DNA from 2 places in the Flavobacterium jumunjinense genome. Region 1 is predicted to be linked to the other one. Evidence: riboswitches for the same ligand, from Rfam matches in the RefSeq annotation. Region 1 holds a riboswitch; the other holds the start of a gene.

The links. Region 1 has a riboswitch for cobalamin ahead of metE (5-methyltetrahydropteroyltriglutamate--homocysteine S-methyltransferase). Riboswitches for the same ligand answer to the same signal wherever they lie in the genome.
Region 2: another riboswitch for cobalamin. It lies ahead of L2Z92_RS12455 (TonB-dependent receptor plug domain-containing protein); the one in region 1 lies ahead of metE (5-methyltetrahydropteroyltriglutamate--homocysteine S-methyltransferase).

Annotation. Positions count from the first base shown of each region.
Region 1 is NZ_CP091285.1:998,249-1,006,105, reverse strand. It holds gene metE (5-methyltetrahydropteroyltriglutamate--homocysteine S-methyltransferase) at 1-2,225, opposite strand, end outside; cobalamin riboswitch at 2,410-2,604, opposite strand; gene dgt (dGTP triphosphohydrolase) at 2,802-4,142, shown strand; gene L2Z92_RS04665 (sensor histidine kinase) at 4,154-6,979, shown strand; gene L2Z92_RS04660 (T9SS type A sorting domain-containing protein) at 7,081-7,857, shown strand, end outside.
Region 2 is NZ_CP091285.1:2,788,509-2,796,365, reverse strand. It holds gene L2Z92_RS12470 (S41 family peptidase) at 1-1,258, shown strand, start outside; gene L2Z92_RS12465 (YncE family protein) at 1,328-2,395, opposite strand; gene L2Z92_RS12460 (TonB-dependent receptor plug domain-containing protein) at 2,400-4,223, opposite strand; gene L2Z92_RS12455 (TonB-dependent receptor plug domain-containing protein) at 4,293-6,224, opposite strand; cobalamin riboswitch at 6,303-6,570, opposite strand; gene L2Z92_RS12450 (hypothetical protein) at 6,738-7,857, shown strand, end outside.

The DNA of each region.
Region 1 (7,857 bases):
AAACCACAATCAGGATTCACCCATAATTGATCGGCAGGGATAACAGCAGTCGCTTTCTCAAGTAAATGCAACATCTCTTTGCTTGAAGGAACACGAGGAGAGTGAATATCATAAACACCTGGTCCAATTTCATTCGGGTATTTGAAATCAGCAAAAGCATCAAGGAGTTCCATTTGCGAACGGGAACATTCGATAGTAATAATATCAGCATCCATATCGGCAATGTTTTGAATAATGTCGTTAAATTCGCTATAACACATATGTGTGTGAATTTGAGTATCGTCTTTAACACCGCTTGCGGCTATTCTAAAGGCTTTTATCGCCCAATCCAGATAATTGTTCCATTCTTCCTTGCGTAAGGGCAGGCCTTCTCTTATAGCGGGTTCGTCTATTTGTATGATTTTTATACCTGCATTCTCTAAGTCTACTACTTCATCTCGAATAGCTAATGCAATTTGTGTACAAGTTGTAGCCCTTGGTTGATCGTTTCTAACAAATGACCATTGAAGAATTGTAACAGGGCCAGTAAGCATACCTTTAACCCATTTGCTTGTTAAAGACTGTGCGAATTCAGACCATTTGACCGTCATTGGTTTTGGACGAGAAACATCTCCGTAAATTATTGGAGGTTTAACACATCGACTACCATAACTTTGTACCCAACCATTTTTTGTAAATGTAAAACCATCAAGTTGTTCGCCGAAATATTCAACCATATCATTACGTTCAAATTCCCCGTGAACTAAAACGTCAATACCTGTTTCTTCTTGAAAACGTATTGTTTCCTCGGTTTCTTTTTGAATTAATTCGTCATAATGTTGTTGAGTAAGTTCGCCTTTTTTGAATTTTGCTCTCCAACTTCTTACTTCGGTTGTTTGAGGGAAAGATCCAATGGTTGTTGTTGGGAATAATGGAAGTTGCAATGCTTCAATTTGTTTTTTTCTTCGAATAATGAATGAATTGTCTCGCTGAGAATCTTTTTCAGCGATTTTTGATACGCGATTTTTTACAGTTTCGTTATGTATAATTGTGGCAGTTTTCCTTTTCGCATTTGCAATTGTATTTTCAATATATTCAGGATGATTCTTGGCATCTAATTCGCTACAAGCAAATTTTTTAAGTAATACAACTTCTTCTATTTTTTGTTTTGAAAAAGCGAGCCATTGCTTAATTTCTGGTGTAAGAGTTGTTTCGTTGGTTTCAAGTTCCAAATCACAAGGAGAATGAAGCAACGAACAAGATGGTGCAATTAAAATTCTGTCTTTTCCGAAGGCATTAATTGCTTTTTTGATTAAAGATAAAGATTCTTTAAAATCATTTTTCCATATATTTCTTCCGTCAACAATTCCTAATGAGAAATGAGTTTTGTCAGAAAGGTATTTAGAGGCTAAGATATCATCAAGTTGCAAAGAACAGCGAACAAGGTCTAAATGTAAAGTATGTACAGGTAATGACAATGCGGTTCTTAAATTCTCTCCAAAACAATCAAAATAATTGGCTACTATGATTTTAATTGTAGGGAAGTGATTGTTGATTTCATTGTAGGTTCTCGTTATTGCTGCTCGTTCAATATCACTTAAATTGAGTGCAAGAAAAGGTTCGTCAAATTGAATGTATTCTACGTCTTCGGCTTCTAATTTCTTTAGGATTTCAAAGTAAACAGGAAGTAAATTGTTGATTAGTTCTATTCGGTGAAAACCTGTTTGTTTTTCTTTTCCAAGTAATAAATAGGAAACAGGACCTATTAAGACTGGTTTTGTTTTTATTCCTAGTTTTTTTGCTTCTTTGAATTCGTTTATTATTTTTTCAGAGAACAAACTGAATTTTTGATTTCTTGTAAATTCAGGAACAATATAATGGTAGTTAGTGTCGAACCATTTCGTCATTTCCATTGCTTTTACATCAAGGTTGTCTTTTTGAGCACCTCTTGCCATTGCAAAATAAAGATCTAATTCAGAATTTTTTTCTGAAAATTCTTTGTACTGTTCGGGAATTGCCCCCAAAGTTAAACTTAGATCTAATACTTGATCGTAAAAAGAAAAGTCATTGGAAGGAATTAAATCAATTCCGGCATTAGCCTGTAATAGCCAATTGTCTTTTCTGATTTTTTCTCCTGTTGCTACAAGTTCATCACTTGTAATTTTGCCTGACCAATATAGTTCGCAGGCTTTTTTTAATTCTCTGTTGCTACCAATTCGCGGGTAGCCTAGATTGTTTGTACGCATTTTTTTGCTTTTAAATTGAATAAATCAGTTCTAAAAGCTCTTGATGCATTTCTAATGTTTTTTTGAAATAAGAATAGTTGGTTTTTAATATGTATAATAGAGAAATGCACAACAAAGTATGTTTTAAATATTTGTCGTGTATTATAGATATCAATCCTGACTATTGCTTCAAATCGCGAAAGCATTGTCAATTCAATAAAAGGCAGGTCTCCTGACTTGTAACATTTTTACCGTCCTTCCCATTTGTGAAAAACAAACAGTGGAGCCTATTTCAGATAAAAATTTGCGTTTGTTACTTACAGTTGCGCGACAGTTCGTGATTTGCACACGATTCCCTATTAATCTACAGTTAAGTAAAACCTTTATTGGTTGAAGTGAAATAAATTAAGAACTTAAATAGCTACAAAAGTATTACAAATAGCAGTAGAATAAATTTATAAATTTCGATAATTTGTTAATTCTGTAACATTGTTTGAAACAAGTAGTACTGGTACTAGTTTGTAAACTTATCTAATTCTGTATCTTTGAGGTCTGAATAATTAAAAATAAACTTAGGTAAGAGTGATGGAAAACAAAATGAAATGGGAAGAATTATTGTCTTTAAAACGTCATGGTGATACAAATAAAAGATTGCGTAAAGATCAAGATGATACGCGTTTGGGTTTTGAAGTAGATTATGATAGGATTATTTTTTCATCTGCCTTTAGAAGCTTGCAAGATAAAACGCAAGTTATACCGCTTTCTAAAACAGACTTTGTACACAATCGTTTAACACATAGTTTAGAGGTTTCTGTAGTTGGCCGTTCAATTGGTCGTTTGGTTGGTAAACAAGTTCTGGAAAAAAGACCTTATTTAGCAGAACATGGTTATCAAATGAATGATTTTGGAACAATAGTTGCTGCTGCTTCATTAGCGCATGATATTGGAAATCCACCTTTTGGTCATTCAGGAGAAAAGGCAATTGGAGAATATTTTAAAACGGGAAGAGGAAAGCAATATCAAGACAAGCTTACTGATAAAGAGTGGCAAGATATAATTGATTTTGAAGGAAACGCAAATGGTTTTTCTGTACTTACAACTTCAAGAGAAGGAATTGAAGGTGCTTTGCGTATTTCGTATGCTACTTTAGGTGCTTTTATGAAGTATCCTAAAGAAAGTTTGCCAAAGAAACCGACTTCGCGAATTTGCGATAAAAAATATGGTTTTTTTCAACAAGACAAAGCTTTTTTTGCAGATGTTGCAAAAGAATTAGGTTTGATTTCGAATAAAACAGGAAATGATATTGGTTTTGAACGACATCCTTTGGCTTATTTAGTTGAAGCAGCAGATGATATTTGTTATACTATTATCGATTTTGAAGATGGTATTAATTTAGGACTAATTCAGGAAGAATATGCCTTAGAATATTTGATCAAGTTAGTTAAAAATGGTATCGATATTAAAAAATATCATCAATTAACGAACAAAGAAGATAGAGTAAGTTATTTGAGAGCATTGGCAATTGGGAGTTTAATTAATGATGCTGTAAAAGTATTTATGGAAAATGAAGATGCTATTTTGAGTGGAAATTTTCCTTTTTCTTTGATGGATAAAAGTCAATACAACGCGCAAATGAATGATATTATTCAGCTTAGTGTTGCTAATGTTTATCAATGTAAAGAAGTGGTTCAAAAAGAAGTGGTGGGGTATAGAATAATCAATACATTATTGGATAAATTCTGTACAGCTTATCATAATAAAATTGAAGGTAATGCTTCAAGTTATGATGTTATCATTTTAAAGTTATTACCCGATCGTTTTCAGTTTCAAAAAGAAAGTGTATACGATCAATTATTGCATATATGTCATTTTGTTTCGCTTTTGACAGATGGTAAAGCATTAGAAATTTATAATATTATTGAAGGAAATAGAAATTAATATCTAATAGAATGATAAGACTTCTAATCCAAGTATTACTTTTTTCTTTTTTTTGGAGTACTGCGCAGTATAAAACTACGCATTATAATACTTCGAACGGATTACCTCATGATTTGTGTTATGGTATTATTCAAGATAATAAAGGATATATTTGGTTAGGGACAGATGATGGATTAGTAAAGTTTAATGGTAAAGATTTTAAAGTATTTCAAATAAAAGAGGGTCTTCTGTCTAATTATGTTATTGATGTTTGTGAAGTTAATGATTCAACTTTTGCAATAGCAAGTTGGGGTGGAGGAATGCAAATATTACAAAAAGACAAAATAATACCTTATAAGAATCAGGTAAAATCTAAGATTAATAAAATTGAGAATTTATCTAAATACTTATTTGCAAAAGGAACTGGTCATAAATATCATTTTTATTTTAAAGGAAAAGAAAATTTTAAGGAGACAATAGTTAGTTACTATTTAGATAAGACACTTGTTCCAACAACCAGTACCGTAGTTAAAAATATTGTAAAGCCTCAATTTGAAGTTGTTGATGGCGAAATTTATCTTTTTAATGATGCATTATTTTCAAACGAAACATTAAAAGGAGTTTTTAAAGTTATTAGTCCAACCCAAGTACAGCCAGTATTTCCTTTCTTAAAAAATGAATATATCAATGATATAAAAAAAATCGCTAATAATTCTTTTTTTGCGGTTACTAATAATGGAGTTATTTTTTTTTCGAAAGATAAAATAATTAGTAGAAAAACATTTTCATTTAAAAATAGTAACATTAGAAGAACAAGTATAAAAAACAACACTATGGTTCTTGTTTTGCAAGAAAATGATGGGAAAGCCGAAAAAGTAGTTGTTTGGGATATTAAAAAGAATACTTTCTTTGACGTAACAGAAAAAGAATTAGGAGGGAAACAAGTTAGTGATGTTTTTATTGATAAAGACAAAAATATCTGGATAAGTGTTTATGGTTCTGGAGTGTTTAAGCTTTCTTTAGAAAGTCGGTTTCAAATAAAGAGTGATCTGCAAAATAATAATATCTACGATGCGGTTACTGTTAAATCGAAAATATTTTTTTTAACATCAAGTAAAATAATAGGGATTGATACGAATAGGAACCAAAGAGATTCTTTGTTGTATAAAGAATCTCTTTGGAAGTTTGATGACTTTACTAAAAATACTCTTCTTTTAAAAACTAAGGAGAGTAAGGGAAGTTCTGTAGTAAGACAAATATTTGAAACGAATGTTAAAATATCAAGTTTAGAACATTTAGTATATCAAGACTCTACTATGCTTATTAAGCATGGAGATAATAATATTTTAATTAAAAAAGGAGACAAGTGGTATAAGTTTCTTTTCGATGGAGCCATTAGAAGACTGGTGAAAAAAGAGGATAAAATTTATTCTTGCACAAATAAAGGTTTGTTTATTTACAATTTAAATACATTGAAATTAGAAAAGGAAATTACTTCTCAAAATGGTATTTTAAATGATGATATTAGAGATGTTGTTATTGATGGAGAAAAGATATATATTGCTACGATTAATGGATTGAGTATTGTAGAAAAGGACGAAATTAAAAATTATAATGAAAATATTGGCTTATTGTCATTAAATATAAATTGTTTATTACTAGATAATCATGGAATACTGTGGTTAGGTACACAAAAAGGGTTTTCTATATTTAAAGAGGAAGTTTTTTATAGTTTTTACAAAAATGCAAAGGAAAATTCATCTTACATTCAAAAAATAGTAGAAGATGAAAATCAGCAAATTTGGTTAGTGGGTAACAATGGAAGCATGAAAATAGATAATAAAAATGCTTTTTCTCCAGTTTCAAGCCCAATTCTAGATATTAATAGAACGGAAAATAAATTTTCTGTAAATGTAATTTCCTATGATGATTTTGAAATTATTACGGAATATAAAATAAATAATAGTGAATGGGAATCTTTAAAAACAGATTTATTAGATTTCACTAAGTTTCAATATGGAGAATATCATGTGGTTTTTAGAACTAGAAACACAAATAGCAATTGGAATTATTCAAAAAAATACAATATTACAAATGCAGCACCGTGGTATAAACAATGGTGGAGTTATTCTTTAATCACTCTATTTATTTCAAGCTTACTTACTTTAATTTTATATTTCAGATTCCAACATGTAAAAGAGCGCAATGAACTATTAAGGCAAACAATCGCTTATAATGAAAATTTGCAAAAAGAATTAAGTGAAGTAAGAGAAAACGTTGCGCAAGATTTTCATGACGAGTTAGGGAATAAACTAGCAGGGATAACTGTGCTTTCTGGGATGATGATTGAAGATGAGGTGTTTAAGTCTTCTGTTTGGTTTAAACAATTATTTAGGATAAATAAAGATGCTCAAGACCTGTATTTCGGAATTAAAGACTTTATTTGGAGTATAGATAGTAAAAATGATGACTTAAGTGAGTTGATTTTTTATTTGAAAGATTTCGGAGAAGAACTTTTTTTATCTAGTAACATAGAATTTAATAGCAATGTTGATGTTGAAAAGGAACATGTTAAATTGCCTTACTATTGGTCTAGACAATTGTTATTATTGTTTAAAGAAGCAATGACAAATACATTAAAATATTCTGAAGCGACTAATTGTAGTCTAGAAGTAAAAGTAAGCCGTAATAAATTAAAAATAACCTTTGCAGACAATGGGAAGGGATTTGATATAACCAGTCTAAAACGTAAAAATGGATTGATTAATATGGAAAAACGAGCTCTAAAAATACAAGGAAAGTTAGAAATAAATGCAAGCAAAGGAACAAAAGTAAAGTTTTCAAATCGTATTTTTTAATTTAATAAAGTTTGTGCATTTATAATAAAAAATCACCCGAAATGGGTGATTCTTTATTTTATAACTATGTCGAATTTTGTAAAAAAATAAAACATATAAACATGGGAAAAATTTACTTCATTTCAATTTTTTTATTCACGAGCATCTTTTATTCACAAACTTATACGGTGAATACTTTCGCGTCAAATGATACAGGTCAATTTTTTAATGCACCCTGCGGAATGACAATCGATACTAATGATAATCTATATATAACCGATTACGGGACAAATAGCATTAAAAAAATAGCAAGTAATGGAACGGTAACTTTAATCGCTGGGGGGAATTATGGCTATGTTAATGGAACTGTTGCAGAAGCTAGTTTTTTTGAGCCTTATGGATTGGCAATTGATACTACTACAGGGAATATTTTTATTGCAGATAGAAGAAATCATTGTATTAGAAAAATAACACCTTCTGGAGACGTAAGTACTTTTGCAGGAAATCCAGTTTATGAAATAGAAGGATATTATTTAGATGGAAATGGTACAAATGCAAGATTTAATAGCCCTTCAGGAATAGCTATTGATGCCAATGGGAATTTATTTGTTGCAGATAGAAATAATCATTGTATTAGAAAAATTACACCAGCAGGAGATGTTTCAACGGTAGCTGGAAATCGTGAAAATCAAAGTTTTGTAAACGGAAATGGTGCTAATGCTTATTTTAATAACCCAATAGATTTAGATTTTGATACCAATGGTAATTTATATATAGCTGATTATGATAATCAAGTGATTCGAAAAATGACTCCAAACGGAGATGTATCTACTTTTTCTGGAACAGGTCAGTCAGGTAATACAGATGGGACTTCTAGTGTTGCGCAGTTTAATGGGCCA
Region 2 (7,857 bases), 1.8 Mb from region 1:
AGCAGATGATCGATTCAACAACAATAACAACTATCAAAGTTTTTTAAATTCATATTCTCCTCCAGAATCATTATTCGAACATTTAGTAGTAGACCGACAAATTGATCGTTTTAGTGTTATCTATTCTGATTACAATGCATTAGAACAAGCATTATCTGGCACTCAAAAAAATAATGGAGTTGATTATGAATTACGTTATAAAAATGGAAGTACAACCGAGCTATTTGGATGGGTTAGATATATTTTACCAGGATCTGATGCTGCTTCAAAAAATATTACTAGAGGTGATTTTTTCTATGCTGTTAATGGTACTTCTTTAAACACCTCTAATTGGAGAAGCCTTTTGGGGAATGACACTTATACTTTAAACTTAGCTAATTATGATGGCGGAAACATTACTCCAAACGGAAATTCTGTTGCTTTAACAAAAACAGTTTTTTCTGAAAACCCAGTTCATTTGAAAAAGACTTTTACAATTGGAAGTAAGAAAATAGGTTACTTAATGTATAATGGATTTTATTCTCAATATGAATCTGAACTAAATAATGCTTTTAGTTATTTTGCTTCTGAAGGCATCACCCATTTAATTTTGGATTTACGTTATAATTCGGGTGGTTCTGTAGACACAGCAACTCGACTTGCAAGTATGATTACTGGACAGTTTAATAATCAAATTTTCGGAAAACAACAATGGAATTATAAAATTCAAAACCTATTTAACAGTGATCCTGAACAATTATTGAATCTTTATACAACAACCTTAAGTAACGGTTCTAATATTAATAGTTTAAACTTAGATAAACTATATGTTTTAACATCTAAAAGAACAGCCTCTGCAAGTGAATTAATTATAAACGGGCTTACTCCTTACATAAATGTTACTCAAATTGGTGATGCAACGACTGGTAAAAACGTTGGTTCAATTACTCTTTATGATTCTCCTAATTTCAGAAAAGAAAATGTAAATCCGAATCATAATTATGCAATGCAACCTATTGTCTTAAAAATAGCTAATAAAAATAATTTTAGTGATTACACTAACGGATTACAACCAAACATTACTCAATTAGAAGATTTAAACGACTTAGGTGTTCTTGGTGAAACTAGTGACCCTTTATTGAATACAGCTTTAAATCATGTCGACATTAATGGACGTTTTTCAGTTAAACAGCCGCAACATAACTTCAGGCATTTTGAAGATGTAAAATCATTAAATCCTTTTGGTAATGAAATGTATCTTGAAAACGCTCCAAAATAATATTTTATTTTTTTAAACCTATGAGAAACGCTCCTTTTGGGAGCGTTTCTTATAGGTTTATTTGTTTAATTAATTGTTAAAATATATCCCAGAAGGAGAAATTCCAACCGTAAAACTATTCAATAAAGTTCCTGTTAAAGAATATGCATACACTTCTCCATTCGAAATATAATCCTTTGCATCTCCAATATAAATTCTACTATTGTTTACTGCAAAACTATATATTCCATAAGCTCCTTGATTTGCTGTAGAAAACAACTCAGTTGTTGGTAATTCAGTATCGTTTAATCCCATTTTATAAATTTTAGAGTCTACAGTATAATAGAAATTATTTGATTCAAAGTCTAAATTAGAGGGATGTGCAATACCCGCAAAAACTTTTGATTCTGTAGTGTTATCTAAAACATTAATTTTCACTAATTCACCCGTTGTTTCTGTTGCAGACCAGCTTGGAGCCCCACCACATAAAACGTATAAAGAATTACCTACCAATTCTAATGAATTTGGAACATCACCTACTGTTACCGAAGCAACACTATTATCAGAAAGATTAATTACTGACACGCTATTTCCTTGTCCGTAACCTCCTTTATGCGCTACATATAACTTATTATTACTATGTAAAATTCTCTCTGGCCCTTCAACAACAGGAATGGTAGAAGTAACTGCATAAGTATTCAAATCTATTACTGCAACATAATCGTCTGTTGATGAACCACCATCACCCCAGTTTGTAACATATCCTTTACCGTTCGCGAAAGTAATATATCTAGGATTACTTAATCCACTTGTAATACTTGCTACATGAATCATCGTATAACGATTTACAACTTCTATTTTCTGAGAATTATTCAAAACAATAAAAGCTAAATTATTATAGAAACCAATATCTTGACCAGTATCTCCTAATGTTAATGTTGTATTAACCGTGTTAAAAACATTGTTCTTCAAAATTGAAAAATCATTTGATATATAGGATATTTCACTGTTATCTGTTCCAAAGTTTCCTTCATTCAAAACAATAACACCATTATCGTAAGCTCCTAACTCTTCTTCTCTAGCAACATCATCACTACTACAAGAAAAAAATAATGTAGAAGATACAACAGCTAATAAATACAGTTTTTTTAATTTCATTTTTTTAAAAATTAAGGGTTAAATTCATAGTGTAATTTCGACCTGGCATAGGTCTGGATAATAAATTTTGATACGGCTTATTTTCTACATTAAATACCTGAAAAGTAAGTGCCGTTTTTATTTTAGTCTTTAATGTATAATCTATAGACAGATTAGATATTCCATATTCTTTCAGTTTATAAAAATTATCAGAAGAAGTAAATACTTCACCATTAAACACATATTGATAATTCAAACTAAAAGAAGCAACATTAACTGCTAATGAAGAAGTGAATTTATGATACGGCACATAAATGAGCTGCTTTTCAGTAATTTCATTAGTAGACTTAGTGTATGCATAATTACCATTAAGATCAATCCTAATATTTTGTATTTTTCTTTTCCAATTCAAATTTGCTTCAAAACCATAAATATTTACTAAATCAGTATTTTCTGGTCGCCAGATTCCGAATTCATTTGGAACCCATCGTAACATATCTTTTAAATCTGTTTTAAATCCAGTTAGTCTTACTTCAAAGTCCTTATAATTAAATATATTGTTTATTTCATATTGTAAAGAATGTTCGGGATTCAAATCAGTATTTCCAGATCCTTCCCAATACAAATCATTAAAAGTTGGAATTCTAAAGTTTTTAGAAAAATTAGCCTTTACATTATAAAATTTAAACGGACTATATTTTACTCCTATAGAATACAACAAAGGGCTTTCATAATTAGAAGTAATCTCCTTTCTAAAACCAATTTCATAATTTACTTTCTTTAATAACGAATGTTTGAACAAAAGACTTAATGAGGAAATATTTCTTTTTGTTTTTGAAACATTTGTACCAATTCCTGTATTTTGAGTGTGACTAATTATTGGATTTATTTTTATTTTATCTGAAATTTTATAAAAGAAATCATATTTCAAAATAAGACTTTTCACTTCACCATAAGAAAACAAATCACTTTCTTTATTTTCAAAATACTTATATTTCTCTGTTAAATAAGCAACTTGACTACTTGATATAAAAGACTTACCTTCATATTTCCATTCTAATAAGTTTCTAGCATTATAATCTTCATACTTACTTCTTGATGGCGAAGCAATTGTTCCAGAAAAAAACTTCTCCCCATCGAATAAATGTGTAGCAAACTTTATGGTATTCTTATTGTTTATTTTATAACCAAACAAGGTATTGAAACTAGTATTTTCATAGCTTCCGTTCTCATTTTTTTTATTATAACCTAGATATTCATAATCATTTTCCGATTGATTTCTCGAAAAATTTATGTTAGCCGAAATTTTATCAGAACCTAAATTTAACTTATAATGAATCCCTTTAGTGGCATAACTTCCATAATTTAGGCGGACTGTATTTGAAAACTTATCTTCAAAATCTAAATAGGAATTTAAATGAATGGTACCTCCAATAGCTCCACTTCCATAAGCCACACTTCCTCCACCTGCTCTAACAGCAATCGAATTGAAATCGAAACTATTTATAGTATTAAAATCGGTTTGTCCATTAAATTGAGAGTTAATATTTATACCATTCCAAAGTACAGCAGTTTGTTGTGAAGTTGTTCCTCTAAAAGAGGCGGAAGACGTCATTCCTTTTCCATATTCTTTGAAATATATCGTTGTATTATTCCTTAACAATTCAGTTAATGAAGTAGGATTTCTTTGTATAACGCTATCTGAAAGTTTTACAATAGAATGAGTTAAAGAAAAAGCTTTAAGTTTTGTATCTATTAAAACTACTTCCTTTAATTTGACTATAGAATCATTTTGACAAAAAACGATAGAAGCATAAAAAAAAGCTACCAAAAGGAATATTTTCTTCATATTATGATAATTTATTTTTCTTAAAAAAACGCTTCTTTTTAAATGAAAGAAGCGTTTTCTATAATTCCATTAGAACTGAAGATTCACTCCCAATTTAAAATTTCTACCTCGAGTAGAATATCCTATCTTTTCAACAAATTCAACATCTAACAAATTGGTTACACCTGCAAAAAAAGAAGTATAATTATTTAATTTATAAGAAATATTTGAATTTACAATTTGATATGAATCTAAATCGATTTTTTGAGTAGCAGAAATAGCTGAATTATAAAATAAATCGATTTTTTGATTGGTATACTGATACTGTGCAGACCATTTCAATTTATTCGTAATCGCAACATCTACTCCTGCATTGAATTTATGTTTAGGAATTAACTGTAGTAATTTATCTTCATTTTCTACTTCTGTAAAAGTATAATTCGCTGTTACTTTAATTTTCTCAATTGGAGAATAAGTTACATTTGTTTCAATACCTTTTGCATTAATTTTATTTTCAACATTTTGGTATTGTCCCCATGGAGCTGCAGATAAAGAAATAAAATTCATTTTGTTTTCTTCTACTCTATAAAATCCAACTGCATTTAAAACTATTTTATTATTTAAGAAACTTTTTTCAAACCCTACTTCTGCTGTTGCATTTTCTTCTGGTTTTAATTCTAAATTCCCATATTGAGAATATAACTGATACAAGGTTGGCGTAATATATGCAGTACTAAATGATGACAATACTCTTAGTTTATATTTTTCTAGGTAGAATGAAGGGTTCACATTATAAACCAAATTACTTCCATATTTACTATGAATATTTAAACGCGCACCAGCATTTACGTTCAATCCAAAATCGCTATTATAAACTGCTGTAAAATAAGGGTCTACTACATTAAACTTTGTTATTTTATTATCTACTTCTCCCAAAGCACCTGTTTGAAACATATCCATGAATTGAGATTGAACTCCTGTAATTAAGTGAAACCCTTTAAACAAATCTAATTTATTCACTAAATCTGCATTAATGGTTCTAGACTTATAATATGTTTCATCGGTTGTCATTGCCCATGAACTATAGGAATCATAATTACGCTCTAGATTAGCAAAAGCAACATTTAAATAGGCTTCTCCTTTATTATATTTATAATTAGGTCTAAAACCAACTCTTACCTGTTCTGCATCATATTTATCTACATCAGAATCTTGAAAAGCTCCCAAATCGTTCTCAGAAATTAACTTATCGTAATTAATAAACGCGTCTAATTTTAATTTTTCTGAATATTTATATCCTAATTGTTGATTTAAATTAATCCTTGAAAAATAATCTCTTTCAAAGTTGTCTCCTGTTGCCTGACTAAAACCATCCACCTCAGTACTATTTAGAGTTGTATTAAAACTCAACTTACCAATGTTTCCGTTTACACCAAATCCTTGATTAAATTCTTGACCATTTAGGTTTGTTTTTTCAACTGTATTTTGTGTACCAATATTGAAGTAAGCATTCCCCGATAATTTATCTTTCTTTGCTTTTTTTGTAGTAATACTAATTACACCCGTAGCAGCCCCAGAACCATATAATACACTTGACGATCCTTTTAAAATTTCAATTTTCTCAATTTGCTCTACAGGCAACAAACGTAAATCATAAGTAGAAGCGATACTTGTTGCATCATTTACAGGATTACCATCAATAATAATCAACACTTGACGGCTTCTTCCTCCTCTAATGTAGTATTCTAAATTTTTACCTGCCGAACTATTACTTCCGTTAACCTCTAAACCTGCTACTTGATTTAGCACTTGAGCTACAGATTGTCCTTTTCTAGCTTCTAGATCTTTTGTAGAAATTACATCAATAATTTTTCCTGATTTTTCTCTTTTTTGCTCGAATTTTGTATCAGATACAACAACTTCATTCAATTGATTTACTTTTAAAGTATCAATTTCTTGTGCATAAGAAATACTCGTTAAGAATGCTGCACACACACTCCATCTAATAAACTTAATGTTCATTTTAGTTAATAATAGTTTTAATAAATAGGGAGAAAAGCATAGAATTTACCCATACTCAAACTTTTTTTCCCGAAAGTTTGTTACTTAATGAAAGTGGCAGGTCTCCTGGCTTGCGTCTTGTTATTCACCTTCCCATTTTTAAAGTTAGAAGTTAGAGGTAAGAAACTAGAAGTAATATACTTTCTAAATTCTAAATTCTAAATTCTAAATTATCCAACAGTGGTATGTAGATAATAACAAGCTTTTTAGCTTACAGTTGCGGGAACAGCTTAGGTATTGCACCTAATTCCCTTTTAATGCGGTTTGGATTGACTCCGAAACAACAACCAAAATTCGAGTGCAAATGTAGGTGTTTTTATATTTTAACGATAACTTTTTATAAAAAAACTAAATTAAGCACTGTGAATAAGTCAAATAATCTATTCTTTTAGATTTTATTAAGATTATTATTATTACAAAAAAATAAAATATAGTACTTTTGCCGCACTAAGTATTAAATTTAACTTCTTATCAATGAATAATAAATATTTTTTTTTAACAATTACCCTTATTTTGTCTAATTTAATTTTCGGACAATATCCTTCTCAAACTGGGTTAAGAATTATGGATGCCACTGCTGCAACTCCTTCACCTGGTGTTAAATTCTGGGGCTCTGGGGATACCGATGGCTTTTTATATAGTTCAAAATTCATTAATGGTTATGGGTTTGGGTTTTATAACAAATCAAATGGAAATGCATATAACAATGGAACGAATACTTATTTGTCTGGTTTTTTTGGAATAGATTTCTTTACAAATAGTCAAGCTAGATTAAGAATAAATAGAGATGGAAATGTAGGTATTGGATTAGATAATCCTAATGCCTCATTACATGTAAATGGAGATATAAAAACAAATCAAAAATTTCTTTTTGGGAATTCAGAACTAACTCCTGATCAGGGAGGAGCATTTGTATTAAATGCGAATACAGCAACAGCAACACCATATATTGATTTTAATCGATTCGGAGAAACTAGTAATTACACATCAAGATTTGCTTTATTAGCTCCACAAGTATATACAAATAACGAACCTAAACTTACTCTTTTAGGCTCGACATTAAGTCTTCCACATGGCGTTGAGTTCTTAAACTCTCCCTGGGGTAACGGTTTTGGAGCCAAAATTTATGGAACTGATAACGGTAATGGAACTACTAGTCTAAGGTTTGGAACAAGACATAACGCACACGCCTATACAGATGCTATGGTAATTAAAACTGAATCTGGTAATGTTGGTATTGGAACAGTTGAGCCAACTGAAAAATTACAAATAGGAAATAATTTCACATTTTCTTCTGGAGGCCATGACATAATTGGATTTGGTTTTACTCCTTCTAATTCTACAGATCTTAATACTAATGCATATTCTGCGGAGATTCGTTTAAAAAAGAACTCAGGATCTTTATCAATTGGGATATCTCAAGACTTGGTTAGTAATCCAACTCCTGCAATAGAAATTTGGAAAAACAACAACGTTACTATGAGTTATTATGACTGGGGAAAAGTAGGTATTGGAACAAATAATCCAGACGCTAAGCTTACTGTAAACGGAGATATCCATGCAAAAGAAGTAAGAATAGATTTAAATATTGCTC